One region of the Serratia sp. Res13-Sevr-LER1-36-b genome, then DNA from elsewhere that is predicted to be linked to it. Evidence: predicted binding sites of a transcription regulator. Region 1 holds the regulator's gene; each other region holds the start of a gene.

The links. Region 1 encodes LexA, which represses DNA repair genes until DNA is damaged. Its sites were predicted from a motif close to TNCTGTATGTACATACAGNA; they were not measured.
Region 2: a site for LexA is predicted at 7,759-7,778, ahead of IMQ33_RS02055 (DNA translocase FtsK 4TM domain-containing protein). Genes of this name have one in related genera too.
Region 3: a site for LexA is predicted at 3,613-3,632, ahead of IMQ33_RS04055 (metal-dependent hydrolase). Genes of this name have one in related genera too.

Annotation. Positions count from the first base shown of each region.
Region 1 covers NZ_JADACK010000019.1:156,963-167,537, reverse strand. The annotation lists gene malK (maltose/maltodextrin ABC transporter ATP-binding protein MalK) at 1-158, shown strand, start outside; gene IMQ33_RS14080 (maltoporin) at 188-1,483, shown strand; gene malM (maltose operon protein MalM) at 1,597-2,499, shown strand; gene ubiC (chorismate lyase) at 2,801-3,322, shown strand; gene ubiA (4-hydroxybenzoate octaprenyltransferase) at 3,340-4,206, shown strand; gene plsB (glycerol-3-phosphate 1-O-acyltransferase PlsB) at 4,276-6,741, opposite strand; gene IMQ33_RS14055 (diacylglycerol kinase) at 7,064-7,432, shown strand; gene lexA (transcriptional repressor LexA) at 7,556-8,164, shown strand; gene dinF (MATE family efflux transporter DinF) at 8,276-9,616, shown strand; gene IMQ33_RS14040 (CsbD family protein) at 9,923-10,132, shown strand; gene zur (zinc uptake transcriptional repressor Zur) at 10,248-10,575, opposite strand, start outside.
Region 2 covers NZ_JADACK010000005.1:194,032-204,606, forward strand. The annotation lists gene clpA (ATP-dependent Clp protease ATP-binding subunit ClpA) at 1-469, shown strand, start outside; gene infA (translation initiation factor IF-1) at 714-932, opposite strand; gene aat (leucyl/phenylalanyl-tRNA--protein transferase) at 1,039-1,764, opposite strand; gene cydC (cysteine/glutathione ABC transporter ATP-binding protein/permease CydC) at 1,795-3,531, opposite strand; gene cydD (cysteine/glutathione ABC transporter permease/ATP-binding protein CydD) at 3,534-5,300, opposite strand; gene trxB (thioredoxin-disulfide reductase) at 5,559-6,530, opposite strand; gene IMQ33_RS26260 (hypothetical protein) at 6,882-7,004, opposite strand; gene lrp (leucine-responsive transcriptional regulator Lrp) at 7,229-7,723, shown strand; gene IMQ33_RS02055 (DNA translocase FtsK 4TM domain-containing protein) at 7,844-10,575, shown strand, end outside.
Region 3 covers NZ_JADACK010000005.1:646,933-657,507, forward strand. The annotation lists gene IMQ33_RS04040 (SDR family NAD(P)-dependent oxidoreductase) at 1-347, opposite strand, end outside; gene IMQ33_RS04045 (LysR substrate-binding domain-containing protein) at 430-1,350, opposite strand; gene IMQ33_RS04050 (L-cystine transporter) at 1,467-2,858, opposite strand; gene IMQ33_RS04055 (metal-dependent hydrolase) at 3,043-3,591, opposite strand; gene kduD (2-dehydro-3-deoxy-D-gluconate 5-dehydrogenase KduD) at 3,813-4,574, opposite strand; gene hxpB (hexitol phosphatase HxpB) at 4,787-5,452, opposite strand; gene IMQ33_RS04070 (YniB family protein) at 5,667-6,227, shown strand; gene IMQ33_RS04075 (fructosamine kinase family protein) at 6,316-7,185, opposite strand; partial or broken gene IMQ33_RS26070 (N-acetyltransferase) at 7,433-7,534, shown strand; gene IMQ33_RS04080 (metal ABC transporter permease) at 7,555-8,415, opposite strand; gene IMQ33_RS04085 (metal ABC transporter permease) at 8,415-9,278, opposite strand; gene IMQ33_RS04090 (manganese/iron ABC transporter ATP-binding protein) at 9,278-10,168, opposite strand; gene IMQ33_RS04095 (metal ABC transporter substrate-binding protein) at 10,165-10,575, opposite strand, start outside.

The DNA.
Region 1 (10,575 bases):
TTCCGGCAATTCGTCAAAACCTGGTTTACCGCCAGAACGACGTGGTGCTGGTAGAAGAAGGTGCAACATTCGCCATCGGCCTGCCGCCACACCGCTGCCACCTGTTCCGCGAGGACGGGACGGCGTGTAAACGGCTGCATCAGGAACCGGGTGTTTAAAGCATCAAGGTCTGTATAACAGGAGAATAATGATGACTACTCTGCGCAAACTTCCTCTGACTCTGGCTGTCGCCGCCGGTGTCTTATCCTCATCAGCGATGGCGGTGGATTTCCACGGCTACGCACGTTCCGGTATCGGTTGGACCGGGAGCGGCGGTGAGCAACAGTGTTTCCAGACCACCGGTGCCAGCAGTAAGTACCGTCTGGGTAACGAATGTGAAACCTATGCGGAACTGAAACTGGGCCAGGAAGTGTGGAAAGAGGGCGACAAGAGCTTCTACTTCGACACCAACGTGGCCTATTCCGTGTCGCAACAGTCTGACTGGGAATCCACCAGCCCGGCCTTCCGTGAAGTTAACGTGCAGGGTAAAAACCTGATCGACGCGTTGCCAGGTGCCAACATGTGGGCCGGTAAGCGCTTCTATCAACGTCATGACGTTCATATGATCGACTTCTACTACTGGGACATCTCAGGTCCTGGTGCCGGTCTGGAAAATATCGATCTGGGCTTCGGCAAGCTGTCTGCTGCCGTGACCCGTAACACCGAATCCGGTGGTTCCTTAGGCTATATCGACAATCAACGTGACGAGCGTCCAACCGTCAACGATACCTACGACCTGCGTTTGGCTGGCCTTGAGCTGAACCCTGGCGGTACGTTGGAACTGGGTGTGGATTATGGCCGTGCCAATGAGCAAGACGGTTACCACCTGGTCGACGGGGCAAGTAAAGACGGTTGGATGTTTACTGCGGAACATACCCAGAGCATCCTGGGCGGCTTCAACAAATTCACGGTGCAGTACGCTACCGATTCCATGACTGCGCAGAACAACGGCCGCAGCCAAGGCTCTTCCATTGATAACAACGGCAAGATGATCCGCGTGCTGGATCACGGTGCCATCGACTTCAACGATGATTGGGCAATGATGTACGTTGCCATGTATCAGGACGTTAACCGCGACAATGACAACGGCACCACCTGGTACACCGTGGGCGTGCGCCCAATGTACAAATGGACGCCAATCATGAGCACCCTGATGGAAGTTGGCTACGACAACGTGAAGTCTCAACGTACTGGCGATCGCAACGGCCAATACAAAGTCACCCTGGCACAACAGTGGCAAGCGGGTAACAGCATCTGGTCACGTCCGGCGATCCGTGTCTTCGCGACCTACGCCAACTGGGATGAGAAGTGGGGCTACGCAAACAACGATTCCGGTGCGGGCTACAACGCAGGTACGGCTTATAACGATACCAGCATGCATACCTTCAGCCGTGGTAAAGACAGCGAAGTCACCTTCGGTGCCCAGATGGAAATCTGGTGGTAATACTGGCTTGACGGGAGGGCGTCTGCACGCCCTCCCTCTTACCGTTTAACCGGCAATAGTGCGCTTGCCTGCCCGCTGCCGGGATACACGCTTAAAGCGAGAGGGTAATAACAATGAAAAAAAATCTACTGTCACTCTGCCTGTCTCTGGCGTTGACCGTCGGCGCACCGCTGGCGACCTATGCCGATACTCCGGCCAACGTTTCTGTCGCACCGGCCATCAGTGCCGCCACCCTGCAAAGTTTGCCTTGGCAGCCCTTGGTACCGCCGGTGACCCAGGATGTCCAACTCAATACCGTCAGCCCACAGATCAACCAGGGCCAGATCCAGGGGGCCGTTGCCGCATTTGCGCTGCCGGCCGATCGGGGATCGCTGGAAATCCAACTGAGCAGTCTGGCCAATAAAAACTCAATCTATGCCCCAAGCGTATTGGTGCTGGATGAACATATGCGCCCGGCGGCCTATTATCCGAGCAGCTATTTCGCTTACCAGCCACCGGGCGTGATGTCCGCCGATCGGCTGGAGGGCACGTTGAAACTGACCCCTGCGCTGGGGCAAAAACAGATTTATCTGTTGGTGTACACCACCCAGCAGGATCTGGCTAAAACCACCATCCTGACCAACCCGGCCAAAGCCTACGCCCAAGGGGTGGGTAACGCGGTACCGGACATCCCGGATCCGATCGCCAGCCACAGCACCAGCGGCACGTTGAAGCTGAAGGTGACAGCAGAACAAGGGGCCAGCAACATCATGATTGGCATGCTGCAATCGGCTCCGGCAACGCCACCGGTCGTGGTGGGTGCCACCGCTCCGGCAGTTGCGGCACCAGCACCGGTTGCCACCGCACCGGCAGAGCCGATGCTCAATGATACCGAGGCTTACTTCAATAACGGCATCAAACAGGCGGTCAAGGCGGGGGATATTGATAAGGCGCTGAAACTGATGAATGAGGCTGAAAAACTGGGTTCCACCACCGCTCGTGAAACGTTTATTGGCAGCGTGAAAGGCAAGGGGTAATCCCCCACGCTACCGATGCTGGCTTGATGATTGGTGCGCTTCGGCGTACCTTTTTTCATCCGCAAGTTATTTATATCCAGCAGACGGGGGCTTCCTTGCCCAAGCCTGGCGCCAACAGCGCGAACTCCCTTTCGTTATGACATCTTCCACTACGACAGCCTGCCGTTTTCCCCTTGATAATGGGGGGACGCGTTACGTCACGAATCTGCCTGCCGCTTTTGCATTTCTGCGTTACAATGAATTTCTGTTAACAGTTTGTATGGCTTGGCGCGGCACGTAGCCTCCGGCCTGGAGTAGCATAATGTCTGACATTAGGGAGCCCATCCTGCCGCCTATTGAGTGGTTGTCTGAACATTCCTCAATACCTGCCGCCGTTAGCGATTGGCTGATGGAGTTAGGTTCCATGACCCGCCGTTTTGAGCGCCATTGTGGCCGCGTGCAGGTAGAACCTCAGCGTGAATGCTTCATCACTCGTGACCAGCTTGCCGAAGAGGCGGTTCATCTGCCACATAGCGAGCGCTATTGGCTGCGTGAGATCGTCTTGCTGGGTGACGGCGAGCCTTGGCTGCTGGGGCGTACGGTGATCCCACAGGAAACACTGACCGGGCCGGATCTGGCACTGGTCGATCTGGGGACGTTGCCACTGGGCCGTTATCTGTTCAGCAGTGAAAGCCTGACTCGTGATTATATCCATGTTGGCCAGCAGAAGGATCTGTGGGCGCGGCGTTCTCGCCTCCGTCTGGCGGGAAAACCATTGTTACTGACGGAACTGTTTCTACCGGCCTCTCCACTGTATGCGGTGGAAAAGGGCACTCCGGCATAATTAGGGGAGAAAGAACTTTGGAAGGGAGCGTGATTCAAAGCAAATGGCAGGCCTATTGCCATCTGATGCGTATCGATAAGCCGATTGGCACGCTATTGTTGCTGTGGCCCACCTTGTGGGCATTGTGGTTGGCAGGGGGGGGAGTTCCTTCGCCGTCGGTATTGCTGGTCTTTGTGCTTGGCGTTTTCCTGATGCGTGCTGCGGGTTGCGTGGTGAATGACTATGCCGATCGCGCTTTCGATGGGCATGTGAAACGCACCGCTGGCCGCCCGATGCCGAGCGGCCGCGTCAGTGAAAAAGAGGCCAAGATCCTGTTTGTCTCGCTGGTGCTGGTTTCCTTTGCGCTGGTGTTGACGTTGAACGCCATGACCATCTGGTTGTCGCTGGCGGCTCTGGCGCTGGCCTGGGTTTACCCGTTTATGAAGCGGGTGACCAATCTGCCTCAGGTGGTGTTGGGGGCGGCGTTTGGCTGGTCGATCCCGATGGCCTATGCCGCTGTCAGCGAGTCGCTGCCACTGAGCTGCTGGTTGCTGTTTCTGGCCAACATTTGCTGGACGGTAGCTTACGATACCCTGTATGCCATGGTCGATCGTGACGACGATTTGAAGATTGGGATCAAGTCCACCGCGGTGCTGTTTGGCCGCCATGACAAGCTGATCGTCGGGTTGTTGCAGTTTGCTACGTTGTTGCTGATGTTATGGGTGGGTTATCTGATGCAGCTGGGGGGCGCGTTTTACTGGTCACTGTTGCTGGCCGGGGCGTTGTTTATCCATCAGCAAAAGCAGGTGGCTGGCCGCGAGCGCGATGCCTGCTTCCGTGCTTTCCTGAATAACAACTACGTTGGCTTGGTGTTGTTCATCGGTATTGCGCTTAGCTACGTGTGATTTGCCTAACGCAAAAAGTAAAAAGGCATCCATTATCGGATGCCTTTTTCGTGGTAACGGGCCTGCAAGTTACTCGTCTTCTTTTACTACTTCAGCCGCCAGCGCTGGGGTATTGGTTTCTTCCGGCATGCTCACGCTTTCGATGGTCAGCTTGATTTCCGGGGTGATCAGATCGCTCAACATGGTGTAAACCTCCATGGTGTGCTCGCGGATCGCATCGCCAATATCATTGATAAAGCCTTCTTCACGCAGCGTCGCCACCAGGGTGGAGAACACCGCCTTATCGAAGAATTCCGGCGCGTTGATGCCATGCAGCACCGACAAACGCTGGGCCATAATGCGGCTCTCTTTCTCCAGGGCACCCCGGTTGATACTTGGGTTGGCGCTGAGGATCGACATGGTGATGGCATAGCGTTGCAAGGTTTCACGCACGCCAGCGGCCAACAGCTGCAACGGACGGATGCGCGCAGGGTTCAGCACCAGCTCATCGCCTTTGCTACAAATCAGCTGCTGACGTATCAACTCTTCGATCAGCGGTTGCAGCACTTCGGCTAGCTGTTCTTTGTCGTAACGCAGGAACAGCTCGGCCTTCAGCATCGGATAGATCAGGCTGACCTGACGCAGCAGCTCAACGCGCGACACGCGTCGGTGATGCATCACGATAGACGCGATCAGTGAAGGCAGTACCAACATATGATGGATATTGTTGCGATAGTACGTCATCAGTACCGCCTGCTCGCGCGGCAGAATGATGATGTCACCGATGTTGTCCTTCTCCACTTCAAACTTGTTCATGTTTAAAGCGTGATCCAGCAACTGGTCTGGCGTTTGTGTTGGTACGGTGGCGTCCGGTGCATAAGGCACGTTACGCATTAACTGTAAGTAGCATTCCAGCTGCTCAAGCAACTGCTCACGGGTCAGCGAACGTTGGCGTGAGGCCAGCAGCGCGGTAGAACACAGGTTCATGGCGTTGGCGGCGGCAGCGTTGTTGATACGCACCATGATCTGAGCCGCCAGATCGTTGACCGCAGGCGTCAGCCAGCTTGGGCGCTGTGCTTCGATCGGGTCGATAGATTCACGCCAATGCGGGACGTTTTGGTTCAGGTAGGTAGTCAACGGCAGCGGTTCGCCAAAGTTCACGTAGCCCTGGCCGAGGTTGCGTAGCTTGCGCAAGCCGCGCACCATTTGCAGCAGGCTCTCTTTCTCTTTGGTCGCACCACGCAGCTCTTTGGCGTAAGTACCTACTTCCATCACGTGCTCGTAACCGATATAAATCGGCACCAGGGTGATCGGACGGGTACCGCCGCGCAGCATGGCCTGAATGGTCATCGACAGGGTGCCGGTTTTCGGTTCCAGCAGGCGGCCGGTACGGGAACGACCACCTTCAACAAAGTATTCTACCGAGTAACCACGGGTGAACAGCTCACCGAGGTATTCACGAAACACGGTGGAATAGAGTTTGTTGCCCTTGAAAGTGCGGCGGATAAAGAACGCGCCCAGGCGGCGGAATATCGGCCCGGCAGGCCAGAAGTTCAGGTTAATACCCGCTGCGATATGCGGTGGCACCAGCCCTTGATGGTAGAGCACATAGGACAACAGCAGATAGTCCATATGGCTGCGGTGACACGGCACATAGACGATCTCGTGGCCATCCTGCGCCAACTGACGCACACGCTCGGCGTTGGTGACGTTGATACCCTGATACAGCCGGTTCCAGGTCCAGCTCAATACGCGGTCGGACAGGCGCACCGTTTCATAGGAGAAATCGGCGGCAATCTCTTCCATCAGCGCAATTGCGTTCTGCTGGGCCTTTTCGTGGGAGATCTTTTTGCTGCGCGCTTCGTCTTCGATCGCTTTTTCAATCGCCTTGGAGGACAGCAGCTTTTTGAACAGATCCTGACGGGCAGGCAGGCTTGGCCCAACGGCGGCAAGGCGCTGACGAGCGAAGTGCATGCGGGCGACACGGGCCAGTTTTTGCGCGATGGTCTTATCGGTGCCGTGCTCGGTCGCCATCCGGCGTAGGGACACGGTGTTGGAGAAACGGACAAAGCTGTCGCGCCCCAGCCACAGTACGGCGAAGAACTTCTGTACGCCGTTCAGCAGGCGCAGGTGCGGCGTGCCGTGGCCTTCGCGCCCTGGGGAGCGGCCAAACATCACCGAAACCGGCAACATCTGAATATCGAGATCCGGGTTGCTGCGGTGCAGATCCAGATAATCGTGGAACAGTTTTACCGATTCTTCTTTGGGGGTGTAATAGCGGAATACGCGTGGGCCATCGTGGATAAACACGTAGCTTGGCAGCACGGTGCCATCGATTTCCAACGGGTTAAGGGGATCGGGCAGATCTTGCGCCAGACACTGGGTGCGCAAGGTGAGTAAATCCGCCTTGGAATTATAAGGTAAAACATACAAAATCGGTCGTGAGGGATCCAACCCTAACTCCGTGACCGGATCTGAAGGGATAACCTTACTTCTTACCAACATTTTTAGTGGTAAGTTCAATATCTTATAATAGATTTTACGCCAACCTGACATGACAACGTGAAGCCTCTTGTTAGCAATTCGCCGCAAGCATACCAGAAACCGGGTAGCAGATCTGTGGCGTTGGGAAATCCACGGCCGTTCACGGCAATGGAAGTACATAGTTGAATTATACCTGATGGATATCAAATTGGCCGCTCTAGCGCATTCATGCGCTCGCGGCATTGGTATGACATAGCTAGGTGATTAAGGTATTCCAACCTTGCTGTATACTGCGCTGCGATAAAAATGTGATTGGACTGGCAAATCTGTCTGGAACGTTGCAGCTGCAACACGACGGGTACATGATCCATCTTGGAGAAAGGCGTTCTTAACTATGGCAAATCAAGCAACTGGCCTGACGCGTATCATTAAAGCTGCGGGCTATTCCTATAAAGGTTTAACCGCTGCCTGGCAGAACGAAGCCGCATTCCGCCAGGAACTGGTGGCGACGGTAGTCGCTATCATTGTGGCGGTTTGGCTGGACGTGGGGGCGATAGCGCGCATCTTGTTGATCGGCTCGGTGCTGCTGGTGATGATTGTCGAAATCCTCAACAGCGCGATTGAGGCCGTTGTCGATCGCGTGGGTACGGAATATCACGAGCTTTCCGGGCGGGCCAAAGATATGGGCTCGGCGGCGGTATCGCTGGCAATCATTCTGGCGCTGTTCGTTTGGGTTTCGGTACTTTGGCAGCATTTGGCGTGAAAACCGGCAGGCATCGTTGCGATCCCGCTCGCTACCTGCTGATTTTTATTTATTCTTCGGTTCCCAATCCAGACTTAGCTGTATATACTCACAGCAAGACTGTATAAACAAACAGGGGGCGGAATGAAAGCACTAACTACCAGACAGCAAGAGGTCTACGACCTGATTCGCGATCATATTTCGCAAACGGGCATGCCACCGACGCGTGCCGAGATCGCAATGCGCCTGGGGTTCCGCTCACCAAATGCTGCAGAAGAGCACTTGAAGGCGCTGGCTCGCAAAGGCGTTATCGAGATCATCTCCGGTGCATCACGCGGTATCCGCTTGCTGATGGAAGATGAAGAGGGGTTACCTCTGGTGGGCCGTGTGGCTGCCGGTGAACCTCTGTTGGCTCAGCAGCACATTGAAGGGCACTATAAGGTGGATCCTTCACTGTTCAAGCCTAATGCCGATTTCCTGCTGCGCGTTAGCGGCATGTCGATGCGAGATATCGGCATCCTGGATGGCGATCTGCTGGCAGTGCATAAGACTCAAGACGTACGCAACGGCCAGGTTGTCGTCGCCCGTATTGAAGACGAGGTCACGGTCAAGCGCCTGAAGAAACACGGTAACGTCGTCGAACTGCTGCCAGAAAACAGTGAATTCCAACCGATCGTGGTCGATCTGCGCCAGCAGAACTTCACCATCGAAGGCCTGGCGGTGGGTGTGATCCGCAACGGTGACTGGATCTAACCGCTTTACCTCGTATTACAGCCCTTTAAAACGGCAAACTTCGCCCCATCTCTGGGGCGATGTCATTTCTAAGCTACGCTAAAATCCATGCTTTTACGGGAACATATCGCCATGCGCCTGCTTTCTGCCTTCACCAGCAACACCGACAAAGCTCTGTGGCGTCTGGCGTTGCCGATGATCTTCTCCAATATTACCGTGCCCTTGCTTGGCCTGGTGGATACCGCCGTTATCGGCCATCTCGATAGCCCTAGCTACCTTGGCGGGGTCGCGGTGGGGTCAATGGCCACCAGCTTCCTGTTTATGTTGTTGCTGTTCCTGCGTATGAGCACCACCGGGCTGACTGCGCAGGCGCTGGGGGCGCAAGATCCCTACCGGCTGGCTCGCGCCTTTATGCAGCCGTTATTGTTGGCGCTGGTGGCCGGGCTGGCGATTGTGCTGTTGCGAGCCCCATTGATCACCTTGGCGCTGAACATTGTGGGGGGCGATCGGGAAGTATTGGTACAGGCCAGGCTATTTTTGGAGATCCGCTGGCTGAGCGCTCCGGCGGCGTTGGCCAATATGGTGCTGCTCGGCTGGTTGCTGGGAGTTCAGTACGTGCGGGCGCCGGTGATCTTGCTGATCGTCGGTAACCTGCTGAACATCGTGCTGGATATCTGGCTGGTGATGGGGTTGGGTTGGAACGTGCAGGGGGCCGCGGCTGCCACGGTGATTGCGGAGTACTCCACGCTGCTGCTAGGTTTGTGGTTAGCATGGCGGGTACTACGCATGCGGGGGATTTCGCTGGCGATGCTGCGTACCGCCTGGCGTGGGGATCTGCGCCGCCTGCTGGCACTTAACCGCGACATTATGCTGCGCTCGTTATTACTGCAACTGTGTTTCGCCTCGTTAACCATTCTGGGAGCCCGCATGGGCGGAGAAGTGGTGGCGGTGAATGCGGTGCTGATGAATTTACTGACCTTTACCGCCTACGCGCTGGATGGTTTTGCCTACGCGGTGGAAGCCCATTCCGGCCACGCCTATGGTGCGCGGGACGGGCGGCAACTGCATAACGTATGGCGTGCAGCCTGTCGGCAGGCTTGCCTGGTTGCCTGTGGTTTTGCCGTTATTTATCTGTTTGCCGGGCAGCAGATCGTGGCGGGCTTAACCTCGCTGCCGGAATTGCGTGCGCTGGCAAATCATTATCTGCCTTGGCAAGTAGTGCTGCCCCTGGTGGGGGTTTGGTGCTACCTGCTGGATGGCATGTTTATCGGCGCCACCCGTGGAGCAGAAATGCGTAACAGCATGGCGGTAGCCGCAGTGGGCTACGGGCTGACGTTGTTCACCCTGCCGGTATTAGGCAACCACGGTTTATGGCTGGCTCTGGCGGTATTCCTGGCACTGCGCGGGGCTGCTTTGGGCTGGGTTTGGCACCGTCATAGCGTGCAAGGCACCTGGTTTTCATCCCCTAACTAGCGATACATAGGCCAGACTAGTTGATGATTCTGGATGGGTATTCACATTTAGTTACATGTGTCGGGGGCTGTTATGCTTCGCTTGCTTACTGTTTTAATGGCGTTTTTTGCTATTAAGACTTTTCCTAACCCTATTTCATGCTGCTTTTCGAGCGCTTTTCGTGATGGGTGACTATAGTTAATCACGTGGCTGGCGAATTAAGCCCGCGCTTAATTGGCAACGGACGCATTAGATAACCTTAAATTTGACTCAGTTAAGTCCAGCCAGATTTATCTAAAACTGACAACCAAGAGTAACGGAGAGATTATGAACAAAGATCAAGCCGACGGTAACTGGAAGCAGTTTAAAGGTAAAGTGAAGGAAAAATGGGGCAAGCTGACCGATGACGATATCACCGTGATCGAAGGGAAACGCGAACAGCTGGTCGGTAAAATCCAGGAACGCTATGGCTACCAGAAAGAGGCAGCCGAAAAAGAAGTCAAAGCCTGGGAAGAACACAGCAAGTATCGTTGGTAGCGCGATGAGCCGCTGAGTATTGCGGCGCTACGACACCATCCGGCCTGGCAGATTTCCCCCCTGCCACGGCCACGGGAACAAGGATGTACCCGCTCCCTCCTGCAATCTAATCCGCTTATTTTTTCTTTACCACAATGCTGTGGTCATGATCGCAATCGTGTTGGTTCTCACAATTTTCTACCACCACACAGCCAGAACACAGACCGTGGGCTTCCACTACGCTGTGCCGCAGCACAAACCCTGATTCTTGAGCCAGTTTCTGCAAGGTTTCTTCCACCCCTTCGGTAGTACGCTCCGTGACCTGTCCGCAGCGATCGCAGATAAACAGGGCAGAGGTATGCATAGGTTGTTCGAAGTGGTGGCACAGTACATAGCTGTTTGCCGATTCAACGCGGTGGATAAACCCCTGTTCCAGCAAGAAATCCAGTGCACGATAGACCGTA
Region 2 (10,575 bases), on a different contig from region 1:
CAACGCCGGGGTACGTGAAACCGAACGCAAATCGATTGGCCTGATCGAACAGGACAACAGCATCGATGCGATGGACGAGATCAAGAAGGTGTTTACGCCAGAATTCCGTAACCGTCTGGACAACGTCATCTGGTTCAACCATCTGTCTCCTGCGGTGATCCAGCAGGTGGTCGACAAGTTTATCGTCGAACTGCAGGCACAGCTGGATGCGAAGGGCGTGTCGATGGAAGTGAGCGACGAAGCGCGTGACTGGCTGTCGGTGAAAGGCTATGACCGTGCGATGGGCGCTCGTCCAATGGCGCGTGTGATGCAGGAAAGCCTGAAAAAACCGCTGGCCAACGAACTGCTGTTTGGTTCTCTGGTTGACGGCGGCTCGGTGAAAGTCGAGCTGGACGCAGACAAGAAACAGCTGACTTACCACTTCCTCAGTGCCCAGAAGCGTAAAGCGGATGAAGGTGCGGTGCACTAAGCGGTAGGCAGGTAACGAAAAAGCGATGCCTTGGCATCGCTTTTTTTATACGTGAATTTCACGGACTACGAAATTGGACCAGGTCGGGGCGAACATGTTCGCCTCCAACAAAATGAGTGAGCCCTCTCAGTTTACCTGCGCCAACACAACTCGGTGGAGAACGTTGCTGCGGGGGTAAACGGAAAGGGCTCTTTTGAGGGATCACATCCTCGGTGTCGCCAGTGGCTGGCGACGGGTGAGCCGATTAACGGCTACGGAAGACAATGCGGCCTTTGCTCAGGTCGTACGGGGTCAGCTCTACAGTGACTTTGTCACCCGTCAGGATGCGGATATAGTTTTTGCGCATTTTACCGGAGATATGAGCGGTAACCACGTGCCCGTTTTCCAATTCAACACGGAACATGGTGTTCGGCAGCGTATCAAGAACGGTGCCCTGCATTTCAATATTGTCTTCTTTGGCCATCGAATCCTCTAGGTGTAACTACCTTAGTTTTTAACCGGCAAGATAATGCCGAAAAACCCACATTATGTAAAGGAGTGTCGGTGAACAATGCACCGATTCCACAAAATTAGTCAGTTTGGGAGGGCAGTTCAACCAGCTGTGGGGGTATGACTTGCGCTGTCCAGCATTCCGGCGCTAACACCCTGCGCTGAAGGTTGCTCAACTGCTGCAAAAATTGGCGGCGGGGAATTTCTCTCGCTCCAAGCCGGGCAGTGTGAGCGTTAAGCACCTGACAGTCAACCAATTCTCCTCCATAACCGGCAAAATGGCGGCAAAACGCCCATAAAGCACACTTTGATGCGTTGGTGGTGCGGCTAAACATTGATTCACCGCAGAACAGCGCTCCCTGAGCGACACCGTACAGGCCGCCGACCAGCTCTTCCCCCTGCCACACCTCAATGGAATGGGCGTGCCCGAGGTGATGCAATTGTAAATAGGCTTGCTGTACCTCCTCGCCGATCCAGGTGCCTTCATCGGGCCGGTATGAGCATGCGGCGATCACGGCGGCAAAATCATGATTGAGAGTAATGCGGAACGGCGGGTTGCGCAGGAATCGCTTGAAGCTGCGGCTGACATGGAATTGCGCTGGGAACAGCACCGCCCGAGGGTCCGGTGACCACCAGAGGATGGCTTCCCCAGGCGAATACCAGGGGAAGATCCCGCGCTCATAGGCTGCCAGCAGCCGCGCAGGTGCCAAATCGCCACCGATGGCCAGCAGTCCGTTAGGATCGTGCAGGGCGGCCTCTGGTGAGGGAAACGCTACAGACTGCGATGACAGCTTAACAATGCGCATAAAACCTCTTAGCGTCGCCCACAGGCGGTTTTACAGCGATACATTACTGATACGTTGGCGGAATTGGGCGTAACGGCCAGGCTGGCGCATCAGCGCTGCGTGGCTACCTTGTTCCACAATACTGCCACCGTCCATCACGCAGATGCGATCGAAATGCTCCAGCCCATAGAGTCTGTGAGTCACCAGAATTAACGTCTTGCCGCGGCAATGCTGGCGCAACAGGGCCAGGATCTGCTGTTCGGTTTCTGCATCCAGCCCTTCAGTTGGTTCATCCAGCAGTAATAGCGGGGCTTGATGCAGCAGGGCGCGGGCAATGCCCAGACGGCGTTGCTCACCACCGGAAAGCTGGCGGCCACCTTCACCCAGCCAGGCGTTCAACCCCTCATTTTCCAGCAGCTTATCCAGACCGACTTGTTGCAGTGCGAGGTTTAAGTCCTCATCGCTGGCCGCAGGTGCGGCGATACGCAAGTTTTCACGCAGGGTACTGCTGAAGATATGTACCCGTTGGCTCACTACCGTAGTCATGGCGCGCAGCGTAGCTTCATCATAGCTAGCCAATGGTTGGTCGTTGAGCAGGATTTGGCCGCTGTCAGCATTCCAGGCGCGGGTCAGTAATTGCAATAGGGTCGATTTACCACAGCCGGTACGGCCCAACAGCGCGATGTGCTCACCAGCGGCGATGTTCAGCGTCACGTTGTTCAACACCGGCAGCGGCTGGTCGGGATAGGTGAAGGACACCTTGCTCAGTTGCAGCTCTGCGCCTGGCTGTGAGGCTGGACCGCTGGCAGGGAAGGTGACTTCCGGTTGCTGATCGATGATCTGCTTGACCCGGGTCGCCGAAGCGATCACTTGGCCCAGATGTTGGAACGCGGCGGCGACGGGCATCATGGCTTCAAAAGAGGCCAGGGCGGCAAAGGCAAACAAGGCAATCAGGGCCCCGGGTTGGGTATCGCCACCGATCCCCGCAGCGGCAAGCCACATCAATAGCGTCACGGTGAGGCCACTTGCCAGGATCATCAGCGCCTGAGCAATCCCCCCTAGCGAAGCCTGTTGCCACTGACGGCTTTGCCAACGCTGTTCGGTCGCGTTGAGCTTATGCCGGAAACCGTCCAGCGCGCCAAACACCACCAGTTCGGCCTGCCCCTGGAGCCATGCGGTCAGGTCGGTGCGGTACTGGCTGCGTAACAGGGTCAACTCTTCCCCAATAGGCTTACCTGCGCGATAGAAGATCGGCGGAACGGCCAGCAACAGCAATAACAAAATTCCGCCCAGCGTCAGGGCTAGTGGAACATCCAGCCAACTGAGGCCGAAGGTAACCACCACAATCACCACCGCAGCGCTGACCATCGGCGAAATAACGCGTAGGTAGAGGTGATCGAGCGTATCGACGTCGGCAACCAGGCGGTTGAGAAGCTCAGCCTGACGGAAGCGGGCAATACCACCCGGTGACAGCGGCAGGATCTTGCGGAAGGTAAAGACCCGCAGATGGGACAACACACGGAAAGTGGCGTCATGGCTGACGACCCGTTCTGCATAACGTCCGGCGGTACGGAAGATTGCCGCACCCCGTACGCCAGCGGCCGGTAGCATGTAGTTGAAGGTATACAATCCCGCCAGCCCGGCCAGAGAAGAGGCGGCCAGGAACCAGCCGGACAGCGCTAGCAGGCCGATACTGGCCAGCAGGGTGACGATAGCCAGCACGATACCCAGTAAAATCAGAAACGTGTGACGACGATACAACGCCAGGAATGGCAGCAAAACGCGCATGATTATAGCTCCCCGCTGCGGTGTGCAATCAGTTTGGCAAACAGACCGGGCTGGGTGCTGAGCGTGGCGTAGTTGCCCTGCTGCACGATTTTGCCGCTGTCCATCACCCAAATCTGGTCATAATCTTCGGTATCTTCCAACTGGTGCGTGACCAACAGCGTGGTCTGCTGATGAGAGGCTGCATTCAGCGCCTGCATCACCAAACGTTCGCTGTGGGCGTCCAGGCTGGCCGCAGGCTCATCCAGTAACAGCAAGCGGCGCGGGCTGAGCAGCGCTCGCGCTACGGCCACACGCTGAGCTTGCCCAACGGAAAGGCGGGCAGCACCGTCGCCCAGATCGGTTGCCAACCCTTTTGGCAGGTGGGGCAGGAATTCGCTGACGTAAGCCTGTTCGACGGCCTGCTGCAATTGGGCCTCGCTGGCCTGCGGGTAGCCGAGCAGAATATTGTCCCGTAACGTTTGGGCTGGCAGATGGGGGTTTTGCCCCACCCAACCCAGTTGCTGACGCCAGTTAACCGCAGCCAGCTCGCGCAGTTCGATGCCGTTGATCAGCAACGAGCCACGATAGGGCAGGAAGCCCAGTAGCAGATTCAACAACGAACTCTTCCCGGCACCGCTAAGCCCGACCAAAGCAATGCGCTGGTTGGCTGGCAAGGTAAAATCAAGCGGCCCTGCAAGCACTACCCCATTTGGCGAGAGGATTTCCAACTGCTGTGCCCGTATGGTCAGTGCTTCTTCGCTATTTAGCGTTTGAGAGCCATTGCCAACCTGCTCACCCTCGGCGGCCAGGAAGGTTTCCAGCGCTTCAGCAGCGCCCACAGCCTGAGCTTTGGCATGGTAAAAGGCGCCCAGATCGCGCAGCGGTTGGAAAAACTCCGGTGCCAGGATCAGCACCAGAAAACCGGCAAATAGCGTTACGCCCATGCCATAGCTGCCAAAGTTCAGTTCACCGAGGTAGGAGAAGCCAAAATAGACCGCCACCACGGCGATGGAAATCGAGGCGAAGAACTCAAGCACGGCGGAGGAGAGGAAGGCCAGACGCAGCACTTCCATAGTGCGCTGGCGGAAATCTTCTGAGGATTTGGCAATGTGATCGGTTTCAGCCTGGCCGCGATTAAACAGACGCAGAGTATCCAGGCCGCGCAGGCGATCGAGGAAATTGCCGCTGAGCCTTGCCAGCGCGACAAAGTTACGGCGGTTGGCATCGGCTGCCCCCATACCGACCAGCGCCATAAACAGCGGGATCAGCGGGGCGGTAGCCAGCAGGATAAACCCGGCCGCCCAGTTGATCGGGAAGACGGTGATCAGGATCAGCACCGGGATAAACACGGCCAGATACATTTGCGGCAGATAGCGGGAATAGTAATCCTGCATATCCTCAATTTGCTCAACGATGATGCTGGCCCAGCTCCCGGCGGGCTTGCCCTGGATCCAGGCGGGGCCAAGCTGTTGCAACTTATCCAGCACCTGCGCACGCATACGCTGGCGAATGACCTGCCCGCAGATGAAGCCGACCCGTTCGCGTAGCCAGCTCAAGAAGGCGCGCAAGGCAAAGGTGGCGGCCAACCAGATAAATGACGAAACCAGTTCGCCACGGGGCTGATGCTCAATAATCAGTGCATGGAGCAGTGAGGCCAACAGCCAGGCCTGGGCGACGATCAAAATGCCGCTTGCCAGGCCTAACAGCATGGATAAACGCAGCCAACGCTGCGCCAACGTACTCTGTGTTTTGAGCCAACGGGTTAACTGGTGCTGTCTGGTTTTTTTCATCAGGTAGTCTGCGTCGCCGATGCCTGTTGTAGCAGGCTTGGTTAACGTACTGTTAAAAAAGTGTTTGTCTCAGCGGGAAATAAGACAAGTGAACGCTAATGTTACCTCGTCACTCGGTAGACGTGAAATAAATATCCCTTTCATAACTTGGGCAACAGTCACGTTTTTAGCGCGGATGGGGTTGTTTTGAACTTTCAGGGGTGGTGGATAAAAATAAGGCGGCCCACAGGCCGCCTCGGTATCATTGCTGATGAGGGCTTACTTAACTTCGGCCTGCGCGATACCGTCGAGATAGCGTTCGGCATCCAGTGCGGCCATACAGCCCGTTCCGGCTGAAGTGATTGCCTGGCGGTAAATGTGATCCATGACGTCACCTGCGGCAAATACGCCTGGGATGGAAGTCTGGGTCGCGTTACCGTGAATGCCGGACTGCACCTTGATATAGCCGTTTTCCAGCTCAAGCTGCCCGCCAAAAATCGAGGTGTTCGGGCTGTGACCGATCGCGATAAATACGCCAGCAAGCTCTAAGTCTTTGGTCTGCTCAGTGTCTTTGGTGCTGCGTAAGCGCATTCCGGTGACGCCCATCTGATCGCCCAACACTTCGTCTAGCGTGCTGTCCGTATGCAGGATGATGTTGCCGTTCTTCACTTTTTCCATCAGGCGATTGATCAGGATCTTTTCGCTGCGGAAAGTGTCACGGCGGTGCACCAGGTGAACTTCAGAGGCGATGTTCGACAGATACAGCGCTTCTTCCACGGCGGTGTTGCCACCACCGACTACGGCGACCTTCTGGTTGCGATAGAAGAAACCATCGCAGGTAGCGCAGGCGGAGACCCCTTTGCCCTTGAAAGCTTCTTCCGATGGCAGGCCTAAATAACGGGCCGATGCGCCAGTAGCGATAATCAAGGCATCGCAGGTATATTCACCGCTATCACCCAACAGGCGGAAAGGACGGTTCTGCAGATCGACACTGTTGATATGATCAAACACGATCTGGGTGTCGAACTTTTCTGCGTGCTCACGCATCCGCTCCATCAGCGCCGGGCCGGTCAAACCTTCGGCATCGCCTGGCCAGTTCTCCACTTCGGTAGTGGTGGTCAACTGACCGCCTTGCTCCATACCGGTGATCAATACCGGGTTCAGGTTCGCGCGCGCAGCATAAACCGCTGCGGTGTAGCCAGCTGGGCCAGAGCCCAGGATCAATAATTTGCTATGTTTAGCCGTGCCCATGAATAACCTCGTTTCCCACAATGGCGGACAATGGAACCGATTGTAGGGAAAATGCGGCAGTAAAAAAAGCGCCAGGGGATGTTGTTACCGATTTGTTTGATAACCAGCGTCTATTAGCCGAGTTTTTATCCCTCGGCAGGGCGGGGAACTGAACGCGATAATTTTGTACAGCAATAGGCTAAAAACGCGGTTATTGCCGGGTTTATGGCGGTAACTGCCGGGTTTTGAATGAGGGAAATTCTTAACAAAAAATCAGGTGCTCAGTTTTGCTGGCGGTACGTTCTACTGATTTTACTTCTTTTACTTTGACAATCCGCTGCGCATTTGCGAAAACATCATAGGAAGAAGAAATTAACCCCGTGCCAGCAGCAAATCGTAGGCATTTTCGCCACCCAGGCAGAACATTGCCGGGTTGCGATGGGTGAGGGAGGGTTTGCCCTGGCGGGAGTTGATGGATTTCTGAACGTAAATCATTTGAATTCGTTGCCCAGAGGTGACAGACAGGCTGGGCAACGGCGGAAGATGGTAGTGACGAATAGTGACGAAGCACAAGGGCGGTTGGTATTACGTATCCTGTTCCCTCAGGGGGATGAACCGCTTAACACTGGCATCGGGTCTTCGCTTGGAACAAATCCTTGCACATTGACGTTGGCTAGGGTGTGGCAAGTGCAGGGAAGAACATAAGAGAGACAATAATAATGGTAGATACTAAAAAACGCCCGGGGAAAGATCTCGACCGTATCGATCGCAACATCCTCAATGAGTTGCAGAAGGATGGGCGCATTTCGAACGTCGAACTTTCAAAGCGCGTGGGGTTATCCCCAACCCCTTGTTTGGAGCGTGTGCGCCGTCTTGAGCGTCAAGGCTTTATTCATGGGTATACCGCATTGCTTAACCCGCATTATCTGGATGCTTCCCTGCTGGTCTTCGTGGAAATCACGTTGAACCGCGGCGCGCCGGATGTGTTTGAGCAATTCAACTCTGCGGTGCAAAAACTTGAAGAAATTCAGGAGTGTCATCTGGTTTCCGGTGATTTCGACTATCTGTTGAAAACCCGTGTGCCAGATATGTCAGCTTACCGTAAGCTGTTGGGCGAAACTCTGTTGCGTTTACCGGGGGTTAATGACACCCGTACTTACGTCGTGATGGAAGAAGTCAAACAGAGTAACCGTCTGGTTATCAAAACACGGTAAGGTGCAGGTGCAAAACCTGATTAAATTCGTTACACTCCTGTTTATTCATACAGTTTTGGCGCCGGGGAAACTTCCCGGCGCCGTTACTCTATCCGTCAACAGGAACCTGGAGTGCCTTTCTTGAGCCAGGAATACACAGAAGATAAAGAAGTTACCCTGAAAAAACTCAGCAGTGGGCGGCGTTTGCTCGAGGCTGTGTTGATCGTGGTGGCAATATTTGCCGTTTACCTTATGGCTGCGTTGGTCAGTTTCAATCCTTCCGATCCTAGTTGGTCGCAAACTGCCTGGCATGAGCCTATCCACAATCTGGGCGGCGGAGTAGGCGCATGGTTGGCCGACACGTTGTTCTTCACCTTTGGGGTCCTTGCCTACGCGATCCCACCGATTATGCTGGTGTTGTGCCTGTCCGGTTACCGTCGGCGCGATGACGGCGATTATGTCGATTTCTTTGGGCTCTCGTTACGTTTGATCGGCACATTGGCGCTGGTGCTTACTTCGTGTGGCCTGGCGGCGTTGAACGTCGACGATCTCTATTACTTCGCTTCCGGCGGGGTGATTGGCAGCCTGCTAAGCAATGCCATGTTGCCGTGGTTTAACGGCATTGGCGCCACCTTGGCGCTGCTCGGCATTTGGGCTGTGGGGCTGACTCTGTTCACCGGCTGGTCATGGCTGGTGATTGCGGAAAAAATTGGTGGTGTAGTGCTGGGCGCCGCTACCTTTATGACTAACCGTTCACGCCGTGAAGACCGCTATCACGACGATGACGATGTCGTGTTCGATGAGCACGAGGAAAGCGGCCAACCTGTGGCACCTGCTACTATGGAAGTTGATGAGGACGACGCGTTGTTCTCTGCCTCTTCCGTGACCGAAACCGCCGAAGAAGAAGCGCAAGATGCCGCCGATCCTTTATTGAGTGGGTTGCGTGCCAGCGATGATGACTTCCCGCTTGCCGAGCCAGCGCCGGTCGTTACCGATATCCCGGTAATGCCGAAAGCGGCCGTTCAGGCTCCGGTCACCGTGGCCCCGACAGCGCCTGCCTCCATCAATCAGCATCCATTAACCCCTGCGCCGCCACAAGACACGCCGCCGCTGTATTCGTTTGAACTGCCAGAAGAGACTCCGGCACCGAGAACGACGCGCGTAACGGAGCCTTATCGTGAGGAACATGAGCCGCGCCTGGGTGACTGGCAGACCCCCGTTACGCCAAAACCAGAGCCGTCACCGTTTGATTTCTCTGCGGCCCAGCGGGATAGCGACGATGTCATTGGCTCGACGGGTTTCAGCGCCAGAGAGGTAGTGAGGCCAGCGGCGACTGCCGCAGCCGCAGCAACCGCCGGCGTGGTGAACAACACCTTTATGCCTGCGTTTACTGCCACCAGCGATGCGAGCTCGCAGATCAAACAGGGCATCGGCCCGGAACTGCCACGGCCAAATCCGGTGCGTATTCCAACCCGGCGTGAGCTGGCCTCCTACGGCATCAAGCTGCCTTCGCAGCGGATCGCGGAGCAGGAGCAGCGCAACCGTGGGGATGAACTTCAGCCAGAACCGGTCAGCAATCCGCAGGAAGAAGATGAAGCCTTGCAAGAGGCCGCATTGCGTCAGGCCTTTGCCGAACAGCAAAGCCAGCGCTATGGCGAAGAGTATCAGCAAGAAGAGTATCAACAAGATGACGAAGATGCGCAGCGTGAGGCCGAACTCGGTCAGGCATTTGCCGCGCAGCAACAGGCACGCTATGGCGTAGAAGAGCCGCAGCCTGATCGAGAAACGGCTCCGGTGACTCGTCCGGTGGATACTCGCCAGGCCTACAGTTTCTCACCGATGGCAGATCTGGTGGATGACGGCCCAACCGAGCCGCTGTTTACTCTGTCGCCACAGCTTGAGGATAGCATCGAGCAGGAAAGCGAGTTGGAAGACGATGTGCCGTTCGGGCAGTTTGAGCCTGAGGTGCCCGCTTATCAGGCACCGCGTCCACAAACTAACCCTGCGCCTGGTTACCAGCCGCAGCAGACTTATCAGCCACCCGTTCAGCAGCAACCGCCAGCACCAGCGATGGACAGCCTGATCCATCCATTCCTGATGCGTAATGATATGCCGCTGCAGAAACCGACTACGCCACTGCCAACGCTGGATCTGTTGACCGAGGCCCCGAAAGAGGTCGAGCCGGTCGATACCTTCGCGCTGGAACAGAAAGCGCGGCTGGTGGAAGCCAGCCTGGCGGATTACCGCGTCAAGGCCGACGTGGTCGATATTCTGCCTGGCCCGGTCATTACCCGCTTCGAACTGGATTTGGCTCCCGGCGTCAAGGCCGCGCGTATCTCCAACCTGTCGCGCGATCTGGCCCGTTCATTGTCAACTTCCGCCGTGCGTGTGGTGGAGGTGATCCCAGGTAAGCCTTACGTCGGCCTAGAGTTGCCGAACGTCAAACGGCAAACCGTGTATCTGCGCGAAGTGCTGGATTGCCCAGCCTTCCGCGATAATCCATCGCCTCTGGCGATCGTATTGGGTAAAGATATCGCGGGTCAGCCAGTGGTTGCCGATCTGGCTAAAATGCCGCATCTGCTGGTAGCCGGCACCACCGGTTCTGGTAAGTCGGTCGGGGTCAACGCCATGATCCTCAGCATCTTGTATAAAGCCACGCCGAAAGAAGTGCGCTTTATCATGATCGACCCGAAAATGCTGGAACTGTCGGTCTACGAAGGCATTCCACACCTGCTGACCGATGTGGTTACCGATATGAAAGACGCCGCCAATGCGTTGCGTTGGTGCGTAGCCGAGATGGAGCGCCGCTATAAGTTGATGTCTGCCCTGGGGGTTCGTAACCTGGCGGGCTATAACGAGCGCGTCGATCAGGC
Region 3 (10,575 bases), on a different contig from region 1:
TCAATGGGCTGATAGCCGACCCAACCAGCGTTGTGGATCAGGATATCCAGCGCGCCGAATTGCTCGATGGCAAGCGCTACGAGTTGTTGGCAGCCATCCTCGTTATCCAGGCGCCCGCTGTGGGTGATGAACGATCCACCGTCGACCTGCAAGGCATGCATCGCCTCGCTCATCACGTCTGGGTCAGCCCCGTCTCCGGTAAGGCTGGTTCCCAGGTCGCTAACGATTACCCGTGCGCCACGCTCCAAGAGGGCCTTGGCGTAAGCTTTCCCAAGTCCCCGGCCACCGCCAGTGACAATCGCTACCTTGTCTTTGAACGGCTCGTTTAAGCGTCGATCTGTCATCATGTACCTCCGTTTGGCAATAGCACGATGATGGAGCGACCGCTCATGAGTGTAAAATATCTTATTTGTACCGAAACAAGACTTATCAGGTTTCAATCAAGGGCGCCGATGCCATGGCATCTCGCACCTCATCGATCAGTTTGTCTCGAATAGGACAAGGCGAGTGCGGGTTCCAAGCCATCAGCAATTCCACATGCCGCAGTGCGTCTGGTGCATTGACCTGGATTGGCCGGAATACCACGTCTTTGCGACCCTCCTGCGCCAACGACGTGGGCAACAGTGCAGCGCCGAAGCCGCTGGCCACCAAAGCAACCAGAGTTTGCAGCTGACGCGCCTGTTGGGCAATGCGTGGTATGAACCCTGCCGCTGCGCAAAGCTGAACCAGCTGGTCATGGAAGCCCTGGCCCAGGTGCCGTGGTGACGATACGAAGGCGTCATCTCGCAGTGCGGCCAGTGGAATGATCTCATGGCACGCGAGAGGGTGTGTGGCTGGCAGGCCAATCATGATGGGTTCTCGCAGAATGGACTCGAAGCGCAGCTCCGGAGCCGTCCTGCCCGGTGGTCTCATGAAACCGAGCTCGGCGCGGCCATGTTCCAGTGCCTCGACCTGCTCTTGAGTCGTGGCCTCACGCATCGTGAAGGAGATGGCGGGGAATGCAGAGCGGAAGCGCTGCAATGCGCCTAGCAATGCGTCATAGGGGGCGATATTGATGAAGGTTAACGTGAGATGGCCTTCGATGCCTTGCGCTACTCGCCTGGTCTGTTCGACGCCTTCATCAAGCAGGCGCAACACCTTTCTTGCCGTTGCCAGAAAGTCGGTTCCAGCAGGCGTGAGCGACACGCAGCGATTGGTGCGTTCAAACAGGGGAGCGCCGATCTCATGCTCCAACCGACGAATAGCCTGACTCAACGGGGGTTGTGCCATATGCAGCCGTTGTGCTGCGCGATTGAAGTGCAATTCCTCGGCGACGGCGATGAACTGATGTAGCAGGCGGGTTTCAATCATAATGGGCTCCACGGATCCTATTTGCTACACACTAATACTAATGAGATATCATTGGCAGTCCTGGCGAAAAAAAACCGGCGCCTGGGCACCGGTTCAGTTTGCAGATCAGTCTAGGGTTACCGGTGAGCCAGTTCCGTTTCGTCTTCGCTGTCCATAATGGCTTTGTCGGTCTGCTTCATCAGTTGGCTGGTGACGGTACCTGCGGTCATCGAACCACTAACGTTAAGCGCGGTACGGCCCATGTCGATCAACGGTTCAACCGAAATCAGCAGGGCGACCAGGGTCACCGGCAGGCCCATCGCTGGCAGCACAATCAGCGCAGCAAAGGTCGCGCCGCCGCCCACACCGGCAACACCGGCTGAACTGACGGTAACAATGCCGACCAGCGTTGCGATCCACAGTGGGTCCAGAGGGTTGATGCCTACGGTTGGCGCAACCATCACCGCCAGCATTGCCGGGTAGAGACCCGCACAACCGTTCTGACCAATAGTGGCACCAAATGAAGCCGAGAAGCTGGCAATTGATTCCGGCACGCCCAGACGGCGAGTCTGTGCTTCCACGTTCAACGGGATGCTGGCAGCGCTGGAACGGCTGGTGAAGGCAAAGGTCAGCACCGGCCACGCCTTGCGGAAGAATTTCAGCGGGTTAACGCCGGTGAAGCTCAGCAGCAGGCCGTGAACCACGAACATGATCGCCAGACCAAGGTAAGAGGCAACCACAAAGCTGCCCAGCTTGATAATGTCGTGGATATTGGAGCCTGCAACGACCTTGGTCATCAACGCCAGTACGCCGTAAGGAGTCAGCTTCATCACCAGACGGACCAGCTTCATCACCCAGGCTTGCAGGGTATCGATAGCTACCAGCACGCGCTGGCCTTTCGGTTGGTCATCTTTAAGCAGTTGCAGAGAAGCTACACCCAGGAAGGCAGCGAAAATCACCACGCTGATGATTGACGTTGGGTTAGCCCCGGTCAGATCGGCAAACGGGTTTTTCGGTACGAATGACAGGATCAGTTGCGGTACGCTCAGATCGGCCACTTTACCCGCGTAGTTGGTTTCAATCGCCGACAAACGAGCAGTTTCTTGTGTGCCCTGGACCAGACCCTCTGCGGTCAGACCGAACAGGTTGGTGACCAATACGCCCACCAGTGCGGCAATCAGCGTGGTAAACAGCAGGGTACCAATGGTCAGGAAGCTGATTTTGCCCAGCGAAGAAGCGTTGTGCAACTTGGCTACCGCGCTCAGGATAGAGGCGAAAACCAGTGGCATAACGATCATTTGCAGCAACTGTACATAGCCGTTACCGACGATGTTAAACCAGCTGATGGACTCTTTCAGCACCGGGTTGTCCGAGCCGTAAACCAGTTGCAGTGCCAAACCGAACACCACACCCAGTGCCAGGCCAACCAGCACTTTTTTAGCCAGACTCCATTGCTTGTGGCGGGTTTGCGCCAACAGCAAAAGGAGGGCGGCAAAAACCAGCACGTTTAATACGAGCGGTAGATTCATCCCCAATGTCTCCAATCTTGTTTTTATATAATTAAAGGTGCCACGCACCGATGTAATGCGATGTAAATATCGTAACAGTTTGCGATGAAGCGCACTTATATCTAAAAAGAATTTAATATAACTTTTGACTGAAAATCGTCGATGCAATGAGCGGAAAGGCGTAAAAATAGGCGTTTTTTTGTGATCACAGTCTAATATTTTTTATTTGCTCAAAATATGACTGCACCGGAAGAGTGTAATCCCCTTGCCAGTAAATGGCGAAAGCTACCAGGCATAGACACAGTACCCGCTCCAGCTGGTTGCCTTTTTGTGAATTCAATATTGGCAAGCAGAAACGCCAGCGGCAGGGCCAAAGTAACGGCACGCCGGCAGGGGTGAGCATATCGGCCAGCAGGTGGCTGAAATAACCGATAATCATGGCGTGTAGCACGTCTGCAGGGATAGGCCAACCGCGCGGCACTTCTAGCTGAAATAACCACATGCCGCCGACGATCGCCAGCAGGCTATGGGTGAAACCACGGTGACCAAAGGCGCGTGAGATTGGGATAGCGATCCAACGCAGGCGCTGGCCCAAGATGGATTTAGGGTGATCGATATCGGGTAGCAGTGACGTCAGTAGCGCGGCAGGAATGATGTGCCACCAATCGCCAGCGGCGAGCACGGGAGTCACCTCCGCTTTCTTGGCAAAGATCGCGCAGGCAACTGAAAATATGAGATGTCCTTCCGCGGTCATGTTGCTATATTCCGGTCACTAAACTGTTAATTTATCCAGTATATGGGAATTTTTACAGTTACGGAAGCGGTTACCCTGTAACGAGTTGTTAATTTTACGCCGTTTTACAAAGGGTTGAAACAGTATTTCTGACGGGCGCGGTATACAGGAAGACTCGTAATGTAGGGGCGCTGCATGCTGCGCCCGTCCAAATTCGGGGAGGGATATGTTTGCTGTGGAGATCAGCGAGCGAGCCAGCCACCGTCTACCGCGAGCGTGTAGCCATTAACGTAGTCGGACGCTGCCGAGGCAAGGAAGACTATCGGGCCCATCAAGTCGTCCGGCGTGCCCCAGCGCCCGGCGGGTATGCGTTCGAGGATCTGCTGGCTGCGGTCTTCATCGGTACGTAGCTGCTGGGTGTTGTTGGTGGCCATATAGCCCGGTGCAATGGCGTTAACGTTAATCTGGTATTGTGCCCATTCATTGGCCAATAGCCGGGTGACGCCAAGTACTGCGCTTTTCGACGCGGTGTACGACGGTACGCGAATGCCGCCCTGGAAAGAAAGCATCGAAGCAATATTGATAATTTTACCGCCGCAGCCCTGGCTGATGAACTGTTTGGCCACCGCCTGTGCCATAAAGAACAGGGTCTTGATATTGACGTCCATCACCTCATCCCAGTCTTGTTCACTGAAATTCAGGGCGTCTTCACGACGGATAATCCCTGCGTTGTTCACCAGGATATCGATTCTGCCAAACGCCTCAACGGCGGCTGCTAGCAGAGAAGGGATGGCGTCGATATTGCCGAGATTGGCGTTCAGATTCAGGAACCGACGCCCGGTCTGGGTGACTTTGCTCATGGTCTCAAGGGGCTGACTGCGGTTCACGCCGATAATATCGCAACCGGCCTGCGCCAACCCAATCGCAATGCCTTGCCCCAGGCCGGTATTGCAACCAGTGATTAGCGCCACTTTGCCCGTTAAGTCGAAGGAATTCAGAATCATAGCTTTGCTCTCTTGCCGTGAGGGAAGAAAGCACCGGGCTTTCGATGGCAACCGCGTGGCAGTGACAGTGTCACCTAATTGCCCGGTGTTTTCTTTATGCGACTAGCATAATTTGAATGGTGTCTTAATTCAATAAAAATGAAATGGCGTTTTATTTATTTTGCGGGTGCAGGGAAGGGAAAAGGGCACCGGCGGGGCCGATGCCGTCAAGATCAGGCAAGATGAGCGGCAGTCAACTGCTCGAGGCTTTGCAACTTAAGGTCGGCCAAGGCCCAACGGGGATCCTGGCTGTATTCATGCGCAGGGATCACGATCGATTTCATACGCGCCGCTTTGGTGGCAATCATACCGTTGAAGGAGTCTTCCAGAGTAATGCAGTGCTGTGGATCGCTGCCCAGGCGTTCTGCGGCGATCAGATAGACTTCCGGGTGCGGTTTGCTGTAGGGCAGGTATTCGGCCGAAACCAATTGATCGAAATAGCTCTCCAGATCGAACATCTTCAGCACCTGCTGCTGCATATGTAGCGGAGAGGCGGAGGCCAGCCCAATATTCAAATCCAGGCTACGGCACAGTTCCAGAGCTTGTTGCACCCCAGGTAGCAACGGGCGCTTTGCCCGTACCAACTCGATGGCCCGCTCGATGATGCGGCCAGCCACTTCCTCCTGGGAAGGCCCTTGCCAAGGCATGGCCTGGAACCACATCCGTACTACCAGATCGATGCGTAAACCCAGCGTATCCGGCAGGTTCTGACGATCGGACAGATCCAGCCCCAATGAGCTGAAGATGTCCATTTCCGCCTGTAACCACAGGGGTTCAGAGTCGATCAGTAGACCGTCCATATCAAAAATTGCGGTTGCTATGCGTTGCGAATAAGCCATTAACAATTAACTCCTGCAGCACCAGTAAAAGAAAATGTTTTCGCCACTCTATCATTTTTGTTCAGACACCTGCACCCTTCGGGCCCGGGGTGTTTTCTCAAAGTGCTGGATCTCACTGGATTCAGACAGGAAGACGAAGAAAACGGTGGGCGAGTTTCATTAACTACAGGTAGACTTAGCGCAACAACGGTTACGTCGCTTACAAGGGGAACACATGACGTATCAACAGGCTGGGCGCGTTGCCATATTGAAACGCATTTTCGGATGGGTCGTTTTCATCCCGGCGTTACTTTCAACGCTGGTTTCACTGCTGGGTTTTGTTTATCAACACAGTGAGAAGTCCAGAGGGATCAACGCCGTGATGCTGGATTTTGTCCACGTTATGGTCGACATGGTGCGTTTCAATACGCCATTCCTGAATATTTTCTGGTACAACTCACCGGTACCGGACGTGGATAAGGGCCTGTTTAGCGGCGCTAATCTGATGTTTATCATTATCTATTTCCTGATTTTTGTCGGCCTGGCATTGCAGACTTCCGGTGCGCGCATGTCGCGTCAGGTGAAGTTTATCCGTGAAGGATTGGAAGATCAGATGATCCTGGAACAGGCCAAGGGCAGCGAAGGGCACACGCGTGCACAATTGGAAGAGCGGGTGACGTTGCCGCACCACACCATTTTGCTGCAATACTTCCCGCTGTATATCTTGCCGGTGATGATCGCCGTGGTGGCTTATTTTGTGCTCAAGTTGCTAGGGCAAATGGCCGGAGTGGCGTAGGGGCGCTGCATACTGCGCCCGTTAAGATAAGTCAGTAATATTGCCGCTTTGTCATCAATCTGGGGTGCCGCATGCGGCACCTTATCGTTTAGAGCGTTTCTGGATGCAGCAGCTTGTCGATGGCCCGCTGTGCCATGACCAGATGTTGTCCGCCAAACAGGTTGCTGCGGTTGAGCAGGTAATAAAGCTGATACAGCGGCTGACGTTCGATAAACCCGGCCTCCAGCGGCCACACGCTCTGATAGCCGTCATAAATCTGGGCGGGCAATTCAGGATAAAGCGGCAGCATCGCTAAATCACACTCCCTGTCGCCCCAGTAACAGGCTGGATCGAACAGCAAAGGCCCATCCGTGGCCTGAGCACAGTTGGCAGGCCACAGATCGCCGTGCAGCAAGGAAGGCTGTGGCTGATGGTGTTGCAACCGCAGGTATACCACGTCGATAATTTCGTCGATATCACCGAAGGTCATGCCCTTTTCCGCCGCCAGCTGTAGCTGCCAGCCGATGCGTTGCTCGGCAAAAAATTCTGCCCAGCGGCGTTGCCAGGCGTTGGGCTGCGGCGTGGTGGAAAGGTCGTTATCGAAGTCGAGGCCAAACTGCGGTTGTTCGCTCCACTGGTGCAGGCGGGCCAGTTGTTGCCCGAGACAGTGCGCCCCGTGCGCATCCAGCGGCTTAAGGGGTTGATACTCCAGCAGCAGGAAACTGTAATCGCGATCGCTGCCAACCCCATACACTTCGGGGACACGCACGGTCTTACTGCGCGCCAACAGCGCCAGTTGGTCTGCCTCTGCGGTGAATATCGGCAGCATTTCGCGGGTATCACATTTAACAAACACCTCGCTGTCACCGTAACTCACGCGCCACGCCGGGTGGATTTCTCCCCCGGGCAGTTCAGTCCTTTCGCGGATTTCTGCGCTGCCAAGATGTTCACTTAACAGACGGCTAACGGCTTGCCACATAGTAATCCCCTTCTGTGTTGCCTGCGATTTCATTAGGTTAGCGTCTTTCCTGCGGCGAAAACACGATGTGGCGCACAGCTGCGCCATCTATTGACGAAAATATCATCGCCGCGTGTCTGGTCAAAGTATATACGCTATTGATTAATTTAAGTACGTCTCAGCTTGCAACTTGGCAAAAGCTCGACGATGTTTAGACGTTACTTTCAAACCAATCAATTTTCACGGGAGTGGGCAATGGAGCCGAGTCAGCAGTGCCCCGGGGCTGTATCAACAGGTAGGCTATCAGCCGGTCAATAAGCAGGACTTTGTCTGGCAGATCGCACGGCCCGATATTTATCAGCAGCAATAAATGGGCGCCGCATGCGGCGCCTACGGGTTGGTTTTAACTACGGTGATTTCGTGACGTTGCACGGGTTTGAAGTGGCTATAGAGCAGGGCGATGACAAACAGCAGCGCCTGCACGATCACGATGCACGGCCCGGTTGCGCCGTCGATATGAAAGCTGATCAGAGTGCCCAGCACGCAGGAAAAAACCGAAGCGACGGTGGCGACGATCAGCATCCGGTTGAAACTGCGGCACAGGGTGAATGCAATGATCCCCGGTGCGATCAGCATCGCAATCACCAGGATCACTCCCACCGCCTGTAGCGAGGCCACAATGGTTAACGCCAGTAGGCACAGTAAGCCGTAGTGCAGTAACTTCACCGGCAGACCAATGACGCGCGCATGGTTCGGATCGAAACAGTAGAGCATAAAGTCCTGGCGCTTGAGCAGTACGATCGCCAGCGTGATCCCGGCGATCCACAATGTTTGCTGCAGTTCACCGTCGGTGATCCCCAGCATATTGCCGAACAGGATATGGCTGAGGTGTTGATCGGTATCGATGCGGGCAAACAGCACCAATCCAAAGGCAAACATGCCGGAGAATACGATCCCCATCACCGTATCTTCCTTCACCCGGCTGTGTTCTTTCAGATAGCCCGTCGCGACCGCGCAGAAAATGCCGGAAAGAAATGCGCCAATCGCCAGCGGAATGCTGAACACAAAGGCCAACACAATGCCGGGAAGCACGGCGTGAGAAATGGCATCCCCCATCAGTGACCAGCCTTTCAACACCAGATAGCAAGACAGCACGGCGCAGACGACACCGGTGACGATAGCCGCGATGATGGCGCGTTGCATAAAGGGATAGGCGAACGGCTCTGAGAACCATTGCAACAGGAGTTCCATCAGTTGCCCTCCGGAGAGTTGCCACGGGTGACGCGGCGTTTTGAGGCTAACAGCCCGTGCTTCGGTGCGAACAGGAAGGCCGCCAGGAACACTAACGTTTGCAGCGTGACGATCACGCCGCCGGTTGCCCCGTCGACGAAGAAGCTGAGGTAGGCACCAAGGCCACTGGTCAAGGCACCGATCGCGATGGCGATAATCACCAGCCGGCCAAAACGGTCGGTCAGCAGATAGGCGGTAGCACCGGGAGTGATCACCATGGCGATCACCAGAATGGCGCCGACGGTTTGTAGCGCAGCCACGGTGCAGGCACTCAGCAGGGTAAAGAACAGGATCTTCAACTTTAGTGGCGAAAGCCCGATCGATACCGCGTGGTTTTCATCGAAAAATACCGCCAGCAGGTCTTTCCACACCAGGCATAAGATCAGTAACGAAACGCCGATAATAATCTCCACTTGCAACACGTCTTCGTCTGCGATGCCGAGAATGTTGCCGAAGATGATCGACTGCACGTTCACCGAGGTCGGATTGAGCGAAATGATCAACAGGCCGACGGCGAAAAAGGTGGAGAAAATAAAACCGATAATGGCATCTTCACGCAGGCGGGTAACGTGGCGTACCAACGTCATCGCCAGCGCGGCCAGCATGCCGGTGAAAAACGCACCGGCTGCATAGGGCAGGCCGAGGGCATAGGCACCGGCCACGCCAGGCACTACGGAGTGGGAAAGCGCATCCCCCATCAACGACCAGCCTTTCAGCATCAGATACGCCGACAGAAAAGCGCAGGCCGCACCGACAATGGCGCTGACCCACATCGCCTTGACCATGTAGTTGTAGTTGAACGGTTGCAGCAGGATCTCGAGCATCAGGGGTTATTCTCCTTTTGCTGGCTTTGCGCCGGAGGATCGCTCTTGGTATGGCCATAAAACACCGCAGGGCGTTCGTCATCGGTAATTACCGTCACGGTGCGGGGATCGTTGTCATCGTGCAGATCGGGCCCGGAGAGGTTGATATGGCGCAATACGCCACCGAACGCCAGTTCCAGATTGCTTTGCGTGAACGTGGTCTCGAGCGGGCCGGCGGCAAGCACGGTACGGTTAATCAGGATCACCCGATCGCAAAACTCCGGTACGCTGCCGAGGTTGTGGGTCGATACCAGGATCAGGTGCCCCTCATCGCGAAGCGAACGTAACAGCTCGATAATGGCGTTCTCGGTTTTGACATCCACGCCGGTAAAAGGCTCATCAAACAGCAGCACCGTTCCCTGCTGAGCCAGGGCACGGGCCAGGAATACGCGTTTTTTCTGCCCGCCGGAAAGCTCGCCGATCTGTCGGCTACGCAATTCACTCAGGCCAACGCGTTCCAGCGCCTTATCGACCCGCAGTCGGTCTTCCTTGGTAGGAATGCGCAAGAAGTTCATTTTGCCGTAGCGGCCCATCATCACCACGTCTTCCACCAGAACCGGGAAGTTCCAGTCTACCTCTTCGGTCTGCGGCACGTAGGCGATAATATTTTTCTTCAGCGCGGCGACAACCGGTTGGCCGCTCAGCATCACCTGGCCAGAGGTGGGTTTTACCAGGCCCATGATGCTTTTGAAGAGGGTCGATTTTCCGCTGCCGTTAACCCCTACCAGCGCACAGATCGAGCCACCACTAAGGGTAAAACTGGCGTTATGGATCGCCGTATGGCCGTTGTTATAGGTGACCGATACGTCATCCACGCTAAGTTCGGGGCGGATAAAGGTCTCTGCACTCATTGATTGAATCCTTTGGCGATGGTCTGCACGGTGGCATTGAGCAGATCGATATAGGTGGGCACCGGCCCGTCGGCGGCAGACAGCGAATCGACGTACAGCACGCCGCCGTATTGTGCGCCGGTTTCTTTGGCCACCTGCTTGGCAGGTTTATCCGAAATGGTGCTTTCGCTGAACACCACAGGAATGTGGTTGGCCCGCACGGTATCAATCACCCGGCGTACCTGCTGCGGCGAGCCCTGTTCGTCGGCATTGATCGGCCACAGATAGACTTCTTGCAGCTGATAGTCTTTGGCCAGATAGCTAAAGGCACCTTCGCTGGTCACCAGCCAGCGTTGGGCTGACGGAATACGCGACAAACGCTCGCGTAGCGGGGCATCCAGCGCGGCGATTTTTTCAGCGTAGGCTTT